Fulvivirga ulvae: one gene and its partner. The protein of the gene in region 1 interacts with the protein of each later gene in a pairwise test. Links are inferred from orthologs where the notes say so. Each region holds a gene or a part of one and is shown in the gene's direction. Other genes may lie near its edges.

Region 1 (7,609 bases):
GCATAATATAGGAATGGTTGAAAAGGCCTTACAACGCTATGATAAGGCCCTGGAGATATTTGATGAGGCATTGTCTATTGTACAGGAAACTGACAATAAACGCTTGCTGGCGATCATTTACCAATCCATAGCCGAAACCTATTTTTCAAAAGGAGATATGTTCCTGGCGTATAGCTTTTTACGTTTTCACAATCAGGCCAAAGACAGTCTTTATGATCAGGAGAGTAGCCAGCGCATAGCCGAGCTGGAAAGTGCCTATGAGCTGGAAAAGAAAGAGAACCAGATTAAGTCGCTTCAGATGGACAGCCAGCTGCAGCAACTCCGGATAAGTAATGATAAGATCATCATTACATCTGGTATAGTCATTCTTGTGATAGGGGTGGGGCTCACGCTGGTTATCCTGAATAAATACAAGCAGATAAGGAGGAATAAGCGGCTTCTGGAAAAGCAAAACAACAAGCTGGAGCATCAGAAGCTTGTAATTGAGGAAAAGAACCAGAATATCACCGAAAGTATAGATTACGCCAAAAGTGTGCAGCGTTCCCTTTTGCAGTTTCAGGTATCACCGGAGAAGATGGACAGGTCATTTATTTTATATAAGCCGAAGGATATTGTTAGTGGTGATTTCTTCTGGTATGCCGACATGGGTGATGTGGATATTGTTGCTGCCATTGATTGTACAGGGCATGGTGTAGCCGGGGCATTCATGACCGTGATAGGGATGTCATCGCTGGAGCAGATCATCAACCGGGATAAAATTTATGAGCCCGGCCAAATACTCATGCAGCTCAACCAGCAGGTACGCAATGCCCTGAAACAAAGAGAAAAATCAGATACCGATCATGGTATGGATGTAGCCTTGTGCAAGATTGACCATGTCTCAAAACAAGTGGTATTTGCCGGAGCCAACCGCCCGTTATATTACTTCCAGCATGGTGAGTTCAAAGAGATCAAAGGCACCAAGCGAACCATAGGAGAGAAGGCTGCGCCCGAAATGCTTTTCGAAAACCACATCATTGACCTTAAAGGTGATGAAACCTTTTACCTCACTTCAGACGGGTACGCAGACCAATTCGGCGGTGAAAAAGGCAAGAAATTCATGGTAGGCCGATTCAAACAATTACTACATGAAATCCAGGGACTAACTATAGTTGACCAGAGACAAAAGCTAAACCAAACCATCAAAGACTGGAAAAACGACAATGAACAGACGGATGATATTTTAGTAATAGGTTTTAAACCGTGACTGGGCACCAAATTACCGTCACCCACACCGTCATTCCTGAATTCTCTTAAATAAGACTTTATCGCATTGCTACACCTAATGAAAATATCAGGAATCTCCCGGATCCGAGGCAGGCTTTAAACACCCCTATAATCCCCTCAGGGGGACAGTCGCGTCGTAGAAATATTCAAAATCCAATTTTATTTACAGTTTACTGTTCACCAGTCAGTCACCGGTTATCGCTTTACTAACCTTTCCTGAAATCACCGATTACCTCTTCACCGATCACTGATTACCCCTTATTTTCTCCGCTACGCTTCGTTTTGAATGACGTGGTATGGTGATCTACACCACCATATTCAACTTACCTTGCGACACCGCCATCAAATTGCTCATCTGGTATAATATCCTTGCACCGACGTTGGCATCCCATTCATCTTCACCGGGAGATACCTCGTTAAGGTCAAAACCAATGATTTTGCGGCCGGATTTTACCACCTGTTTGAACAGGTACATAACCTGGTGGTATTCTAAACCTCCGGGAACGGGTGTACCGGTGTTAGGGCAGAGCTTGGGATCGAGGCCGTCAATATCAAAGCTAATATACACTTGCTCAGGCAGGTGGGTGATGATGTTATTGCATATATTTTCCCAGGTATAACCCTCCAGCAAGGCAGATTTCAGGTCTTCATCATAAAAAGTTACCACCCGGCCATTGGATGTTTTAATATATTCCGCCTCGTCTTCACAAAAATCGCGGATGCCTACCTGTACCAGCTTGGTTATCTGCTGGATTTCCATGGCATTGTACATAATAGAAGCATGCGAATAGGTGAAGTCTTCATAAGCTTTCCTCAGGTCGGCGTGTGCGTCTATTTGTAATATTCCGAAGTTGTCGTATTTCTCACTCAGGGCAGACATCAAACCAAGCGGAGTACTGTGGTCACCACCAAGCAGGCCTACCATTTTCCCTTGTTCGAGCTGCTTTAAGGCCTGTGACTTAACGTATATATTCAGTTTCTCGCAAATTTCATTAACCGTTGAAGGGATTACCTTTAACTCATCCGAAATCCAGTCCTCCTCGTTTTCCTCCAGCCACTGAATGTACCTGGCAGCCAGGTCACGATATTTTTCATTTTCCCTTTTGAACCCCGGTGAAATCGGGAGCATGCTGATGCCCAGTTTCCAGGCATCGGGTATGTCTTTTACAAAAAGGTCTACCTGGGCAGAAGCTTCAAGTATGGCTTCCGGACCGTCAGCGGTGCCGGCGGTGTAAGATACCGTTACCTCCCAGGGCACGGGTATGATGATCAGCTCAGCAGTATCATTATTAAAAGGCAGTCCGAACAAGTTGCCCGAGGTACCGGGTGCATTGGGGTCGAACTTGGAAATTATCTCTTCTTTCTCCGTCATAGTTTTCTATCGAAATTGGGGGACGAAATTAATTAAAAATTGAGCAAATCAGGATACTCATAGCTGACCATTTTTCCGGTGCCTTCGGAGATCATATTCCATTGATCAAGCTCGAATTCTATACTTACCACACCACATGTGGTCATGTCACCTATTTCTGATTTGGTCAGGTACTCAGCCAGATAGCTGATGGCCGGGTTATGGCCTACCAGCAATACGGTATTCCACTCATCCTTGAGCTGATTGATCACCTGCAGAAGAGTACGGGTTGAGGCCTCGTATATTTCAGGATTTAGATGTATTTTAGATGTGTCGTACTTGAGTTGCTCCGCAATGAGGGATGCGGTAGCCTGTGCCCTGACCGCCGGGCTGCTGACAATAATATCGAATTGTATACCTTTGTTGCTGAAGTTAATGCCCATCCGGGTGGAGTTTTGAAGCCCGATGGAATTCAGCTCCCGGTCTGTGTCATTCTGCCCGGGTTGCTTGTCAGAGGCCTTTGCATGGCGTGCAAGAAATAAAGTTTTAGTCATAACTTTTCTAAAATAAGAGTTGTTAATTTGCCTACCTAACAAATGTCTCACTAATTATTTAATTAGATCAAAAATTTTATTTTTGAAAATTTTAGTGATCTTTGAAATTCTCAAAACAGTTGAATTTTAACATATGCCGAAGAATTTAGTCATCGTGGAGTCTCCTGCAAAGGCCAAAACAATTGAAGGATACCTGGGGAAGGATTATAAAGTAACATCAAGCTACGGTCACGTTCGTGACCTGCCAAAAGGAGACAAAGCTATTGACAAAGAGCATGGCTTTAAACCTACTTACGAAATCACCGCCGATAAAAAAGAGGTGGTAAAAGAACTGAAAAAACTGGTTAAGGAAGCGGAGACTATCTACCTCGCAAGTGATGATGACCGCGAAGGAGAGGCCATTTCGTGGCACTTAAAAGAGGCCCTGAACCTTAACGATGACAATACAAGAAGGATCGTATTCAGGGAGATCACAAAAAATGCCATTGAGAATGCGATCAAAAACCCGAGAGGAATTGATATAGACCTTGTTAATGCGCAGCAGGCACGCCGTGTGCTTGACAGGCTTGTTGGTTTTGAGCTTTCACCTATCCTTTGGAAAAAGATTAAAACCGGACTTTCCGCAGGGCGCGTGCAGTCAGTAGCAGTAAGGCTGGTAGTAGAAAGGGAAAGGGATGTGGAGAAATTTGATCCTGTCAGTTCTTATAAAATAACGGCAACCTTTGACCTTGGAGGCAAAAAGCTGCTAAGCGCGGAGCTGCCGAAAAAATTTGACACTGAGGAGGAGGCGATGCAGTTTCTGGAGGCATGCAAAGATGCAGAATTCTCCATTATAGATCTGCAAAAGAAGCCTTCCAAAAAATCACCAGCACCTCCGTTCACTACTTCTACACTGCAGCAGGAAGCCAGCAGAAAGCTGGGTTTCTCCGTGTCACAGACCATGACCATAGCCCAGAAGCTTTATGAAGCAGGTATCATTTCCTATATGAGAACAGACTCTGTTAACCTGTCGGATGAAGCTGTTAACGGTGCAGTGAGTGAGATCAAAAAAGCTTACGGAGACAATTTCGTTAAAGTCAGAAAATATAAAACTAAATCATCAGGCGCCCAGGAAGCTCACGAAGCCATCAGGCCGACCAACTTTGCTGTTACCAGTCCGGGAGTGGACAGGAATGGAGAGCGCTTGTATGAACTGATTTGGAAAAGGGCAATTGCCTCCCAGATGGCCGATGCCCAGATAGAAAAAACAACTGCCACCATTGGCATCTCTACCGTGCCACAGCAACTGGTTGCAACCGGGGAGGTGGTCAAGTTTGAAGGCTTTCTTTCTGTTTACCTGGAGTCTACCGATGATGAAGACGAAGGAGAAGAGCAAAAGGGAATGCTTCCACCGCTTAAAGTAGGGCAGGAGCTTATACTTGATACCATGAAAGCCCGTCAAGGCTTTACAAGGCCTCCAGCCAGGTACACTGAAGCCAGTCTGGTGAAGAAGCTGGAAGAAATGGGTATAGGACGCCCGTCAACGTATGCTCCCACCATTTCGACCATTCAGAAAAGGAACTATGTGATCAAAGAGAACAGGGAAGGTACTGAGAGACAATACACGGTGTTGGAACTCAAGGATAAAAAGGTTACACCGAAGTCGCTGACAGAAGTGGTAGGTACGGAGAAGAGTAAGCTGTTCCCAACCAACATGGCTATGGTGGTGAATGATTTCCTTGTCGAACATTTTCCTAACGTGACCAACTATAGCTTTACCGCAGAAGTAGAGAAGCTTTTTGATGAAGTAGCGCAAGGGTTGAAAGAGTGGGATAAAATGATTGGTGAATTTTATTCTGAATTCCACTCCAAAGTAGAAAATACCGAAAATATTGAGCGATCTTCCGTACCCAAGTCAAAGGAGTTAGGGATCGACCCTAAATCTGGTAAAAAAGTAATTGCCAGACTAGGTAAATTCGGACCAATAGCTCAAATAGGTGGGGATGATGAGGATGAGAAGCCTCAATATGCCAGCCTGAGAAAAGGGCAGTTTATTGAAAGCATTACCCTGGAAGATGCCCTGGAACTGTTCAAGCTACCAAGGGAGATTGGTGAGTTTGAAGGCAAACCCATGCAGGCAGCCATAGGGAGGTTTGGGCCTTACATCCGGCACGACGGCAAATTTGTATCCATCCCTAAAGATGACGACCCGTACAGCATAGAGGCTGACAGGGCTATCGAACTCATCCAGCAAAAGAGAGAAGCAGATGCCAATAAGTTTATAAAATCGTTTGATGAGAATCCTGATGTTCAGGTGCTTAACGGAAGGTATGGCCCATACATTAAGTTTGGTAAAAAGAATGTGAAGATACCGAAAGGTAAGGAGCCTAAAGAACTTACTTTGGAGGAGTGCATAGAGCTTGCGGAGAAAACACCTGCCAAAAAAGGAGGCAGAAAAAAGAAATAATATTATGATGAAGGTAGTTGTTCTTACAGGAGCAGGTATCAGTGCTGAAAGTGGCATAGCCACTTTCAGGGATTCCAACGGCCTTTGGGAGGGACATGATGTGATGGAAGTTGCTTCCCCACAGGGCTGGGCAAAGAACCCTGAGCTTGTATTGAACTTCTACAACGAGCGAAGAAAGGCCTCCCTAAAGGCAGAACCGAATGCCGGTCACCTTGCCCTGGCTAAGTTGGAAGAAGATTTTGATGTAACCATTGTCACACAAAATGTAGACAACCTTCATGAAAAAGCCGGCTCATCAAACGTGATCCACCTTCATGGGCAGCTATTCCAGTGCCGGAGTACTGCTGATGATAATTTGGTTTACGAAATGGATGGATGGGAGCTTAAGCTGGGAGATAAATGTGAGAAGGGCTCTCAGCTAAGGCCAAATATCGTTTGGTTTGGAGAACTTGTACCTATGATGGAAATTGCCGCCAAAGAAACTTATGGAGCAGATATTTTTATGGTGGTAGGCACCTCACTGGTGGTGTACCCCGCTGCAGGCCTGCTCGATCTGGTTGCTGATCATGTACCTAAGTATGTTATAGACCCGAAATTACCCCAGGTATCAAAAAGATCGAACCTCTACCTGTATGAAGAAAATGCAACAACAGGTGTTGAAAAGGTAAGGCAGCGCTTACTTGCTGACCTTTGATGCCTGCTTATTCAGAAATTTCCTGAACGATTTGGTGTCATAATTAGCCATTCCCACCTTCTTCGCAACAATTTTGCCGTCTTTTGATATCACATAGGTGGTGGGTATGGAAGGGGACCTGAATACATCAGGTACGCGGCTGGCAGGTAGGTAAACCGGGAAGGTATATTCCTTTTTGGCAATAAACCTTTTTGGCTTCTCAATACTATCATCCATTGAGAGCATTACAAATACAATATCTTTGTTGTCAATCTTATTGTATAAGTCCTGAATACCAGGCATTTCCGCGATGCAGGGAGCGCACCACGTAGCCCAAACGTTTAGAAAGATCACTTTACCTTTAAAGTCTTCAAATTTTACTGTTTGGCCATCCAGTGCCTGAAGTGTAAAATTGAAATCAGCTTTTTCAGGATTTTCAAGCTTTGTATCTGCGGTGATCAGACCTGTGCTTAAAATCGCCCTTTGTGCAAGGGCGGCCACATCAGTGTACAAGCCGGTAAAATATAGAAATAAACCTAGGGCCAAAAATATTCCCCACTCTCTTAGTTGCTTTTTCATACAGGATAAATTAGAAGAAAGGTTTTAACTCAAAATAAAGTTAAAAACCGAAAAACCAGTTCTTATAACGTAAAGATTTTGCAATGAGGTTCCCTTTTTTCGTAAATTAAATGTCTGCTGACCGACCTGATAATCACTTTATAAAATGTTAATAACTTTTAGGCCTATGGGTCAGCAGGCTATTTCATAATTTTATATTTTTGTCGGCCTCAAAAAATAATACGTATAAATAATTAGAATGGATAAGAATATTTCAATAGTAGCCAAAGAGCTGGGAATCAATGAGAAGCAGGCTTTTGCTGTAGTAGAGTTGCTGGATGAAGGAGCCACTGTACCTTTTATTTCCAGGTATAGGAAAGAAATGACAGGTAGCCTTGATGAAGTTGCCATTACATCGATCAGGGACAGGGTAACACAGCTCAGGGAGTTGGATAAAAGGAGAGAGGCTATATTAAAGTCTATTGAAAAGCAGGAGAAGCTGACCCCTGAACTGGAAGCATCCATCAACGCAGCCCAGACACTGGCAGAGTTGGAGGATATTTATCTCCCTTACAAGCCAAAGAGAAAAACCAGGGCTTCCGTGGCCAAGGAAAAAGGACTTGAGCCATTGGCAAAAGTGCTGTTCGAGCAGGAGTCAGCAGACCTCGAGAAGCTGGCCTCAGAATACATTGATGAAGAGAAGGGTGTGGCCAATACTGAGGAAGCATTGCAGGGCGCCAGAGACATCATAGCTGAGTGGA
Region 2 (7,569 bases), 3.8 Mb from region 1 along the record:
CAGATAACGCATAAGCCTACGGGTATAGTTATTGTCTGCCAGGTGGAACGTTCGCAGTTGGCCAACCGGGAGCGAGCCATGAAGATGCTGAAATCGCGCTTGTACCAGATGGAGATAGAAAAGCGAAATGCTGAGCGTGATAAAATTGAAAGTTCAAAGATGAAGATCGATTTCGGTTCTCAGATCAGGAATTATGTACTTCATCCTTACAAGCTGATCAAAGATGCCCGTACAGGTGTGGAAAGAACAGATGTGCAGAACGTACTGGATGGAGACCTTGACGATTACATCAAAGCATTTTTGCTCGGACAGCAGAAGGAAAAGGCCAGGTAATATTCAATATCTTTGAAAGAACGCTCCAAGTTATTTGGGGCGTTTTTTTTATGTATTCACGATAGTGGGCAAACATTTTAAAGTCCCAGATGAAATCTTACTTCAACCAAAAGCAGATAGCGAAATAAGGTTATACTGAACTCCCCTGGATGTTTACTGAGTTCAGTTGCCCACGGAGGCAGTTTAAATAATAAATGATTTAGAAATCAGATTATTACCCTCTAATCCTGATTTTTAGGTTAGTTTTGCGGGCATCATGCAGGCACAAGCAGTTAACTCCCCAAAAGAACGCACCTATACCTTACAGTTCTGGCTTTTATGTGCCAGTTCCTATTTATTTTTTGCCAGTTTTAACATGATCATTCCGGAACTTCCGGATTATCTGACCAGCCTTGGCGGAGAGGATTACAAGGGATTGATCATATCCTTATTTACCCTTACTGCATTAATTTCCAGGCCATTTAGTGGGAAACTCACCGACAGGATAGGAAGGATACCTGTTATGATCATCGGAGCTGCTGTCTGTTTTGTCATCGGCTTTATTTATCCTATGATCACCACGGTTGCCGGCTTTTTTGCTTTGCGCTTTATACATGGGTTTTCTACGGGCTTTAAACCTACAGGCACTGTAGCTTATGTTGCGGATATTGTACCTTATCAGAGACGTGGTGAAGCACTGGGTATCTCAGGGGTATTTGGTACCATAGGTATGGCAAGTGGCCCTGCAATCGGGAGCCAGATTAAGCTATGGTACTCTATGGATGTAATGTTCTATACCTCCTCAGCACTGGCCATACTTTCCATTCTGGTACTCATAGGCATGAAGGAAACGCTGGCCAAGCCTGAGAAATTCAGGTTAGAGCACCTGAAAATAAACCGCAATGAAATTTATGATCCAAGTGTTATAGCCCCGTCCATTGTTATGTTCTTTACAGTATTTTCCTTCGGTATGGTGTTGACCGTTGTACCAGATCTAAGCAAACATCTGGGCATGGAAAACAAAGGAGTGTTTTTCACGGTTTTCACAGTATCATCCCTGTTGGTACGTATTTTGGCGGGCAAGGCATCAGACAGATATGGCCGTGAACGGGTGTTGCTGGTTGCTACCCTACTCTATGCTGCCGGAATGTTTGTAGTCGGTATCGCAGGCAGTGTTTTTATGTTGCTTACCGGTGCAGTACTCTTTGGCCTGGGCACAGGAATGAACTCTCCTACCATATTTGCCTGGACTGCGGACCTTTGTAAAGACGAGAACAGGGGGAAGGCTATGGCCACCGTTTTCATTGCCCTTGAGTTTGGCATTATGATGGGTGCACTGCTTTCGGGATGGATCTATGCCAATAAAGCAGAAAACTTTATGATCACCTTTTGGACCGGTGGCTTTTTTGCAATTATTGCGTTTCTGTTTCTAATGATTAAATTGGTGAGAAAACAGCAAACAACTAATTAAAGTGAGAAAAATTATCCTGATCCTGTTTGTCATAGTTGCTGCGATAAACCTTACTTCCCAAATTATTGAAAATGCCGATCTGGCATTCTATTCCAAGCCATTTTTGATGCCGCTTTTGATGATATATTTTGCGGTATCCAGCACTGAGAAGAGTTCACTACTTAATTTCGGGCTATTGGCCCTGTTATTTTCATGGATAGGAGATGTGGTATTGATGTTCCAGGATCGAGGTGAACTCTATTTTATGATGGGGCTGGGGTCTTTTCTTGTAGCTCATCTGGTCTATATTTATACCTACAAAAAGGCACGGTGGAAAAATGAGGAAAATAGTTTGCTCCCGACCCAAAGGATACGCTATGTATTTATTCTGGTTCTGGCCGGTTGCGGCCTGGTATATGTTTTGTTGCCCAAGCTTGGGGATTTGATGGTTCCTGTTATTATTTATGCCAGTGTGATTGTTGCTATGGCTATTTTTGCGCTTAACCGTTTTGGGTATACCTCTCAGTCTAGCTTCGGTTTTGTATTTTTCGGAGCCGTTCTGTTCATGATGTCAGACTCCATCCTTGCTATTAATAAATTTATGGAGCCGCTGCCCATTGCTGGGTTTTGGATTATGCTTACATATATCCTTGCGCAGTTTACCATAGTAAGGGGATTGTTATTACATAAAAAGAGGGTGCCGACCTTCTAGCACCCTCTCCACACTCTGAGTTATTGACCTGAAAAATTAGATTTTTCTTACTTTACCACTCCCTGATGAATGGCTGTTGATATTTGAAGGGCTTCCTTTGTAATAAACGCTACCACTTCCACTGATCGAAGCGTCAATAGATTTTTCAGCAAACACTTTACAGCTTCCTGAGCCTGATATTTTTATTTTATATGAATCTGACTTCAAATCTTCGGCACCTAAACTACCTGAACCGCTTATTGAGAGATCCACATACCTGGCGGTGCCTTCGAGGGAAATTTCACCCGACCCTGAAATGGAAAGATCCAGGTCGCTTACCGTAGCATTTAAATTGACACTGCCTGAGCCACTTACGCTGATTTCCATATCTCCGGCCTTTATTGTGTTTTTTCCATATATTTTACCGGAGCCGGAGATATTGATTTCTTCAATTTCGGGTATAGTAATATATACTTCCAGATCGCCGTCGTCAGACCAGCTAAACCATCCTGAGCTTTCTTTTTTTATGATCAGACGCCCACCACGCACTTCGGTTTCTATCTTTTCCAGCACTTCTTTTGATCCTTTCAGTTCTACTTTCTGATTAGAGCCTTGTGTCAGGTAGACTTTCCCTGCGGTGCTGAAAGATAATTGATTGAACGATGATAACTCCCGTATTTCAGATTGCTGAGCAAATAATGAAATGCATGAAAATGAGAGCAGAAGAAGTAACGTAGTTTTTGCCTGTGTCATTGCTATTAGATTTTTAGCTAAAGACCCACATTGCAGGGCCGGGTTGCATGAATTAGACTCAAATTTTAAAGCGAGGTTACAAGTACGTGAAAAAATATCTTATTTTGCGCCCCCAAACTTTAGAGTATGCTGGATATTTTACTTTGTGTCTTAATGAATGTGGGCATATTTATTTGCTTCAGGTTATTTTCTACATTTAAGATGGATACCTTTCAGGCTATTGTTTTTAACTATGTGGCGTGTGTTATTACCGGGGCAGTTTTCATGGGAGATAGTTCAGTGCTTGAAAGTATTACTATTGACGAGCCCTGGGTTCTCATTGCTATGGTACTTGGAGGTGTTTTTATAGGCACATTTTATTTGATGGCCATTACTACCCAAAAATTTAGTATGACGGTTTCATCTATCTCGGCAAAAATGTCGCTTATCATACCCGTACTTTTCAGTATTTTATTACTCGATATTCAGTCGAGGCCTTACACCTGGCTAAATTATGCTGGTATGGCGCTTGCACTGGCTGCAATTTTTATGAGCTCGTACAAGGAGAAAAAGATTGAGGCACATAAGTTAAGGGGCTTTGATTTATTTCTGCCGCTTTTGGTATTTATTTTTGGAGGCATTATAGACTCTTCGATTAACTATACCAGTTATTATTTTCTTACTGATCGGGAATCTGCTGTTTTCCCGATGTTTGTATTTGTGTCTGCGGGAGTTATTGGACTTTTCTTATTAATTAGTAATAGAAGGAAATTATCATTAATAAGTGTTGCTGGAGGTGCTGTACTGGGTGTGGTCAATTATTTTTCAATTTACTTTCTTATTACTTCACTTTCAGCATTCAGTAATGACGGGGCTATTGTATATCCCTTAATCAATGTGGGGATTATTGTTTTAGCGGCAGGATTATCAGTAGCGTTTTTTAAAGAAAGATTCTCCAGGCTTAACCAGGTAGGTTTGGTTTTGGCCGTTTTGGCCATTATTTTCATATCATACCAGGAAATATTAGCTCTGATATGAACATTAAAGCAGAAAGCTACCTTACTATTGCGGTACCTTCGGAAGGGCTTTACAAAGAGAAGGGGAGCAAATTTCTTGCGTTCGCCTACCCGGTAGCCTCTGAGGAAGATATAAAGGAGCGTTTGGACGAGCTTCGAAAAAGATATTATGATGCCCGGCATCACTGTTATGCCTATGTACTAGGTGCCGATAGAAACATTTACAGGGCTAATGATGACGGTGAGCCCAATCACTCTGCCGGAGATCCTATATTAGGGCAAATCAACTCTAAAAAACTAACTGATACACTGGTGGTTGTGGTGCGATATTTCGGAGGTACCAAATTAGGAGTAAGCGGATTGATCAATGCCTACAAAGTATCTGCGGAAGAAGCCCTCAATAGTGCACAAATCAAAAAAGTGGATATTACACGTACCATCAGTCTTAGGTACACTTATGATGCGACTAATGAAGTGATGCGCCTCATCAACGATTTTGAAATAAAAATTACTGATCAGGTTTTCGGAGCTGATTGCCAGCTGACAGGAGAAGTTAAAGTGGGCATGAACGATCTGCTTGACGAAAAGATACAATTTCTCATAGATACTGGCCATGAATTGACCATGGAGTACCCTGAAGATTAAGGAGGATGCAAAACAGAATATCCTTATGGTTTAATTCAGGAGTATAGTTTTTGGTCGGTGTTACAGATTAATTCTCATCTCTTTTCAATCTTGTCAGTTCTTCCATTTGAAGCTTCATTTGTACTTGCTGTTCTTTTTCCCTGGTGATATCGTAGGCGAACTTAACAACTTTTACAGGCTGTTGGGCTTTGTTTCTAATGGGACTGTACATCCCCTTTATCCAAATAGTTTTACCATCCCTGGTTAATCTTTTGAATTCACCGTTAAAAGATTTTCCTTCTGAGAGTGTAGCCCAGAATTTAGCATATGCATCGGATTCGCTTTCCTCTTTGTCAACAAATATTCTATGGTGGCGATCGATTATCTCATCTTTATTGTAGCCGACAAGAGCCAGGAAGTTATTGTTGGCCTCCAGAATTTTCCCGGAGAGATCAAATTCAACTGTGGCAATTGTGGAGTTGATCACTCTTAGCTGTTCTGACATTTCACCTGAAATCCTCTGCATCTCTTCCTGCGTAGCCGTTATTTCCTCGAGGGTTTTCTTCATTTTAGCCTGCTGCTCTTTTTCACTGGTTATATCATAGGCGAACTTCACTACTTTTACAGGATTACCTGCATTGTCCAATATTGGGCTGTACATCCCTTTGATCCATACGGCATTACCTTTTTTTGTTACCCTGCTGAATTCACCATCAAAGGAATGACCTGAGGATAGTTCCTTCCAGAATTTTACGTAGGCCTCAGAATTGGCCTCTTCTGCGGCAACGAATATTTTGTGGTGCCGGCCAATGATCTCTTCTTTGCCGTAGCCCATCAAAGCCAGGAAGTTTTCATTAGCATCTCTAATTATTCCCGATAGATCGAACTCTATGGTGGCTATGGTAGCATTGATCACGCGGAGTTGTTCAGACATCTCTGCCGAAACCCGCTGCATCTCTTCCTGTGTAGCCTGCAGTTCTTCCATGTTTTGCCTCATTTCTTCTTCCTGGGCTTTTAGCTCTTCGGCTTGTTGCTGAGTAGATGCTAAAAGAGCCTTGGTGGTCACATTGATCCTTGCATTTGATATGGTGGAGGCAATACTCTCGGCCAGTTTTTCTACAAAATCAATTTCATGTTCTTCAAATATTTTAAATGATGCCAGTTCTGCCACTCCATATGTTTCATCGTTTACCTTCAAAGGTATTATAAGGATGCATTTGGGGAGAGCTTCTCCCAAACCAGATGTTATATTCACATAAGACTCAGGAATGTCCGTCATCAATATTTTCTCCCCTTCCAACCAGCACTGCCCGGTAAGCCCCTGCCCTGGATTTATCCTTTTGCTTATGAATTTTTTTCTGTTGTAGGCATAAGCCGCTTTGAGTTCAAGGTATCGGTCATTGTTCTCTTCCTCAACCACAAACAACCCGCCTTGGTTGGCGTTCAGGTATTTCACCAAGTTACGGATAATAATATCGGAAAGGGTTTGTAAATCATTTTCACTACGAAGTATTTCCCCGAATTTAGCCAATCCGGTATTCATCCAGTTGCGCTTTAGGTCCTCGTCGGCTGTGGACCGTAGCTTTTCCTGCATTTTAAAAAGCTTTTGAAACAGTGCATCATTTTCAGTGCTTAAATGAAGGTCTGCGGTGTAACTACCAGATGAAATGGTTTCGACAAATGTTGTCATTTTATCCACACGCATATTTTCCGCTTCAAGTTTTGAGGCGTATCGCCTTTTGACTTCTTCACTGCGTTTTAGTATGCGGAAGGTGAGTATACTCAATAAAAGAATAATAACAGCTGTAGAAATTATGGTATAGTGAACAGGTTGATCAAGGTATATAATTACCGATATAATTATACCAGAACCGGCAATGAGGATGGGGAGTAGAGGAATTTGTTTGTACATAAAGTTGTTTAAAATTTCATTTTTTAATTTAAACAAATAATTATGCCAAACTATTTTTTACTTAAAAAGTTTAATAAAATCATATTTATTCATTATTCGAGGTTCATTTTGAGATTATTTTCCAAATAAAGGAAATTTTCTCATTAATGCAGTGCGTCAATATTTAAAGTATCCTTTTCTCTCCAGTTCTCGGTACATTTCAATACAAACCCAGGCATCTGTTGCCGCATAGTTAATCTGTTTATCGCTCAGCTTTTCACTTTCCCAATTTGAAATCTGAGCGCTTTTTGAAATCCTGAATCCTAGGACAATTGCAGCCAGTTTTCTGAGCCCGTTGCTTTCTATTCCTATTTCTTTTACCAGCTTATTGAGCTCGACAAAGCCTCCCGGCGTAAACTCTCTCAATTTTCTTAAGTCTTTAATATCGTCACGCAGGGCAACTCCGATCTTTAATAGTTTCTTATTTGACAGAAATGCAATAAGGTCGTTGGTAAGGCCTGTAAGGTTAGTTCTGATCAGGAAAACCTCTTTTGAGGTAGCTATTTGTATCAGAGACACATGGTTATATTCTCCTTTTTTAAACGCAGGTTTTGTTTCAGTGTCAAAGCCAACAACTTTTTCTCTGCTTACTTTGCTCATGACTTCGGTTATCTGATCTTCCTGAGTGATAATATGAACCCTGCCTTCATATCGCTGAAGCTCAAGTTCATTTATTTCTTCACTGGATATCGTGGCCGGATACATGCTTTAAATTCGTTTTTCGGTTTGATCCACCTTACGGATCTTAATATTAGCGTAAGCAAACAGGATGGTCATAAAAGGACTCATGATA

The links.
Region 2: the proteins of topA (region 1) and LVD17_RS04080 interact in binary tests that used the Escherichia coli proteins (3 or more experiments, as listed by UniProt). The link is inferred for Fulvivirga ulvae from one-to-one orthologs.

What each region holds. Positions count from the first base shown.
Region 1 is NZ_CP089981.1:4,699,577-4,707,185, forward strand. The notes cover bases 2,986-5,960. They hold topA (type I DNA topoisomerase), read left to right. Parts: upstream 2,986-3,304; coding sequence 3,305-5,617; downstream 5,618-5,960. Other genes in these bases: LVD17_RS19945 (SixA phosphatase family protein), read right to left, coding at 2,986-3,171; LVD17_RS19955 (SIR2 family NAD-dependent protein deacylase), read left to right, coding at 5,622-5,960. Also shown: LVD17_RS19935 (tetratricopeptide repeat protein), read left to right, coding at 1-1,246; LVD17_RS19940 (agmatinase family protein), read right to left, coding at 1,571-2,638; more of LVD17_RS19945, read right to left, coding at 2,671-2,985; more of LVD17_RS19955, read left to right, coding at 5,961-6,311; LVD17_RS19960 (TlpA family protein disulfide reductase), read right to left, coding at 6,294-6,869; LVD17_RS19965 (Tex family protein), read left to right, coding at 7,108-7,609. UniProt on the Escherichia coli protein: Releases the supercoiling and torsional tension of DNA, which is introduced during the DNA replication and transcription, by transiently cleaving and rejoining one strand of the DNA duplex.
Region 2 is NZ_CP089981.1:947,309-954,877, reverse strand. What follows is about bases 3,098-6,032. They hold LVD17_RS04080 (IMPACT family protein), read left to right. Parts: upstream 3,098-4,219; coding sequence 4,220-4,846; downstream 4,847-6,032. Other genes in these bases: LVD17_RS04075 (PAS domain S-box protein), read right to left, coding at 4,914-6,032; LVD17_RS04085 (hypothetical protein), read left to right, coding at 3,333-4,223; LVD17_RS04090 (head GIN domain-containing protein), read right to left, coding at 3,098-3,206. Outside these bases: LVD17_RS04100 (MFS transporter), read left to right, coding at 590-1,783; LVD17_RS04095 (lysoplasmalogenase), read left to right, coding at 1,785-2,474; more of LVD17_RS04090, read right to left, coding at 2,511-3,097; more of LVD17_RS04075, read right to left, coding at 6,033-6,737; LVD17_RS04070 (3'-5' exonuclease), read right to left, coding at 6,894-7,481; Na+/H+ antiporter NhaC, read right to left, coding at 7,485-7,569.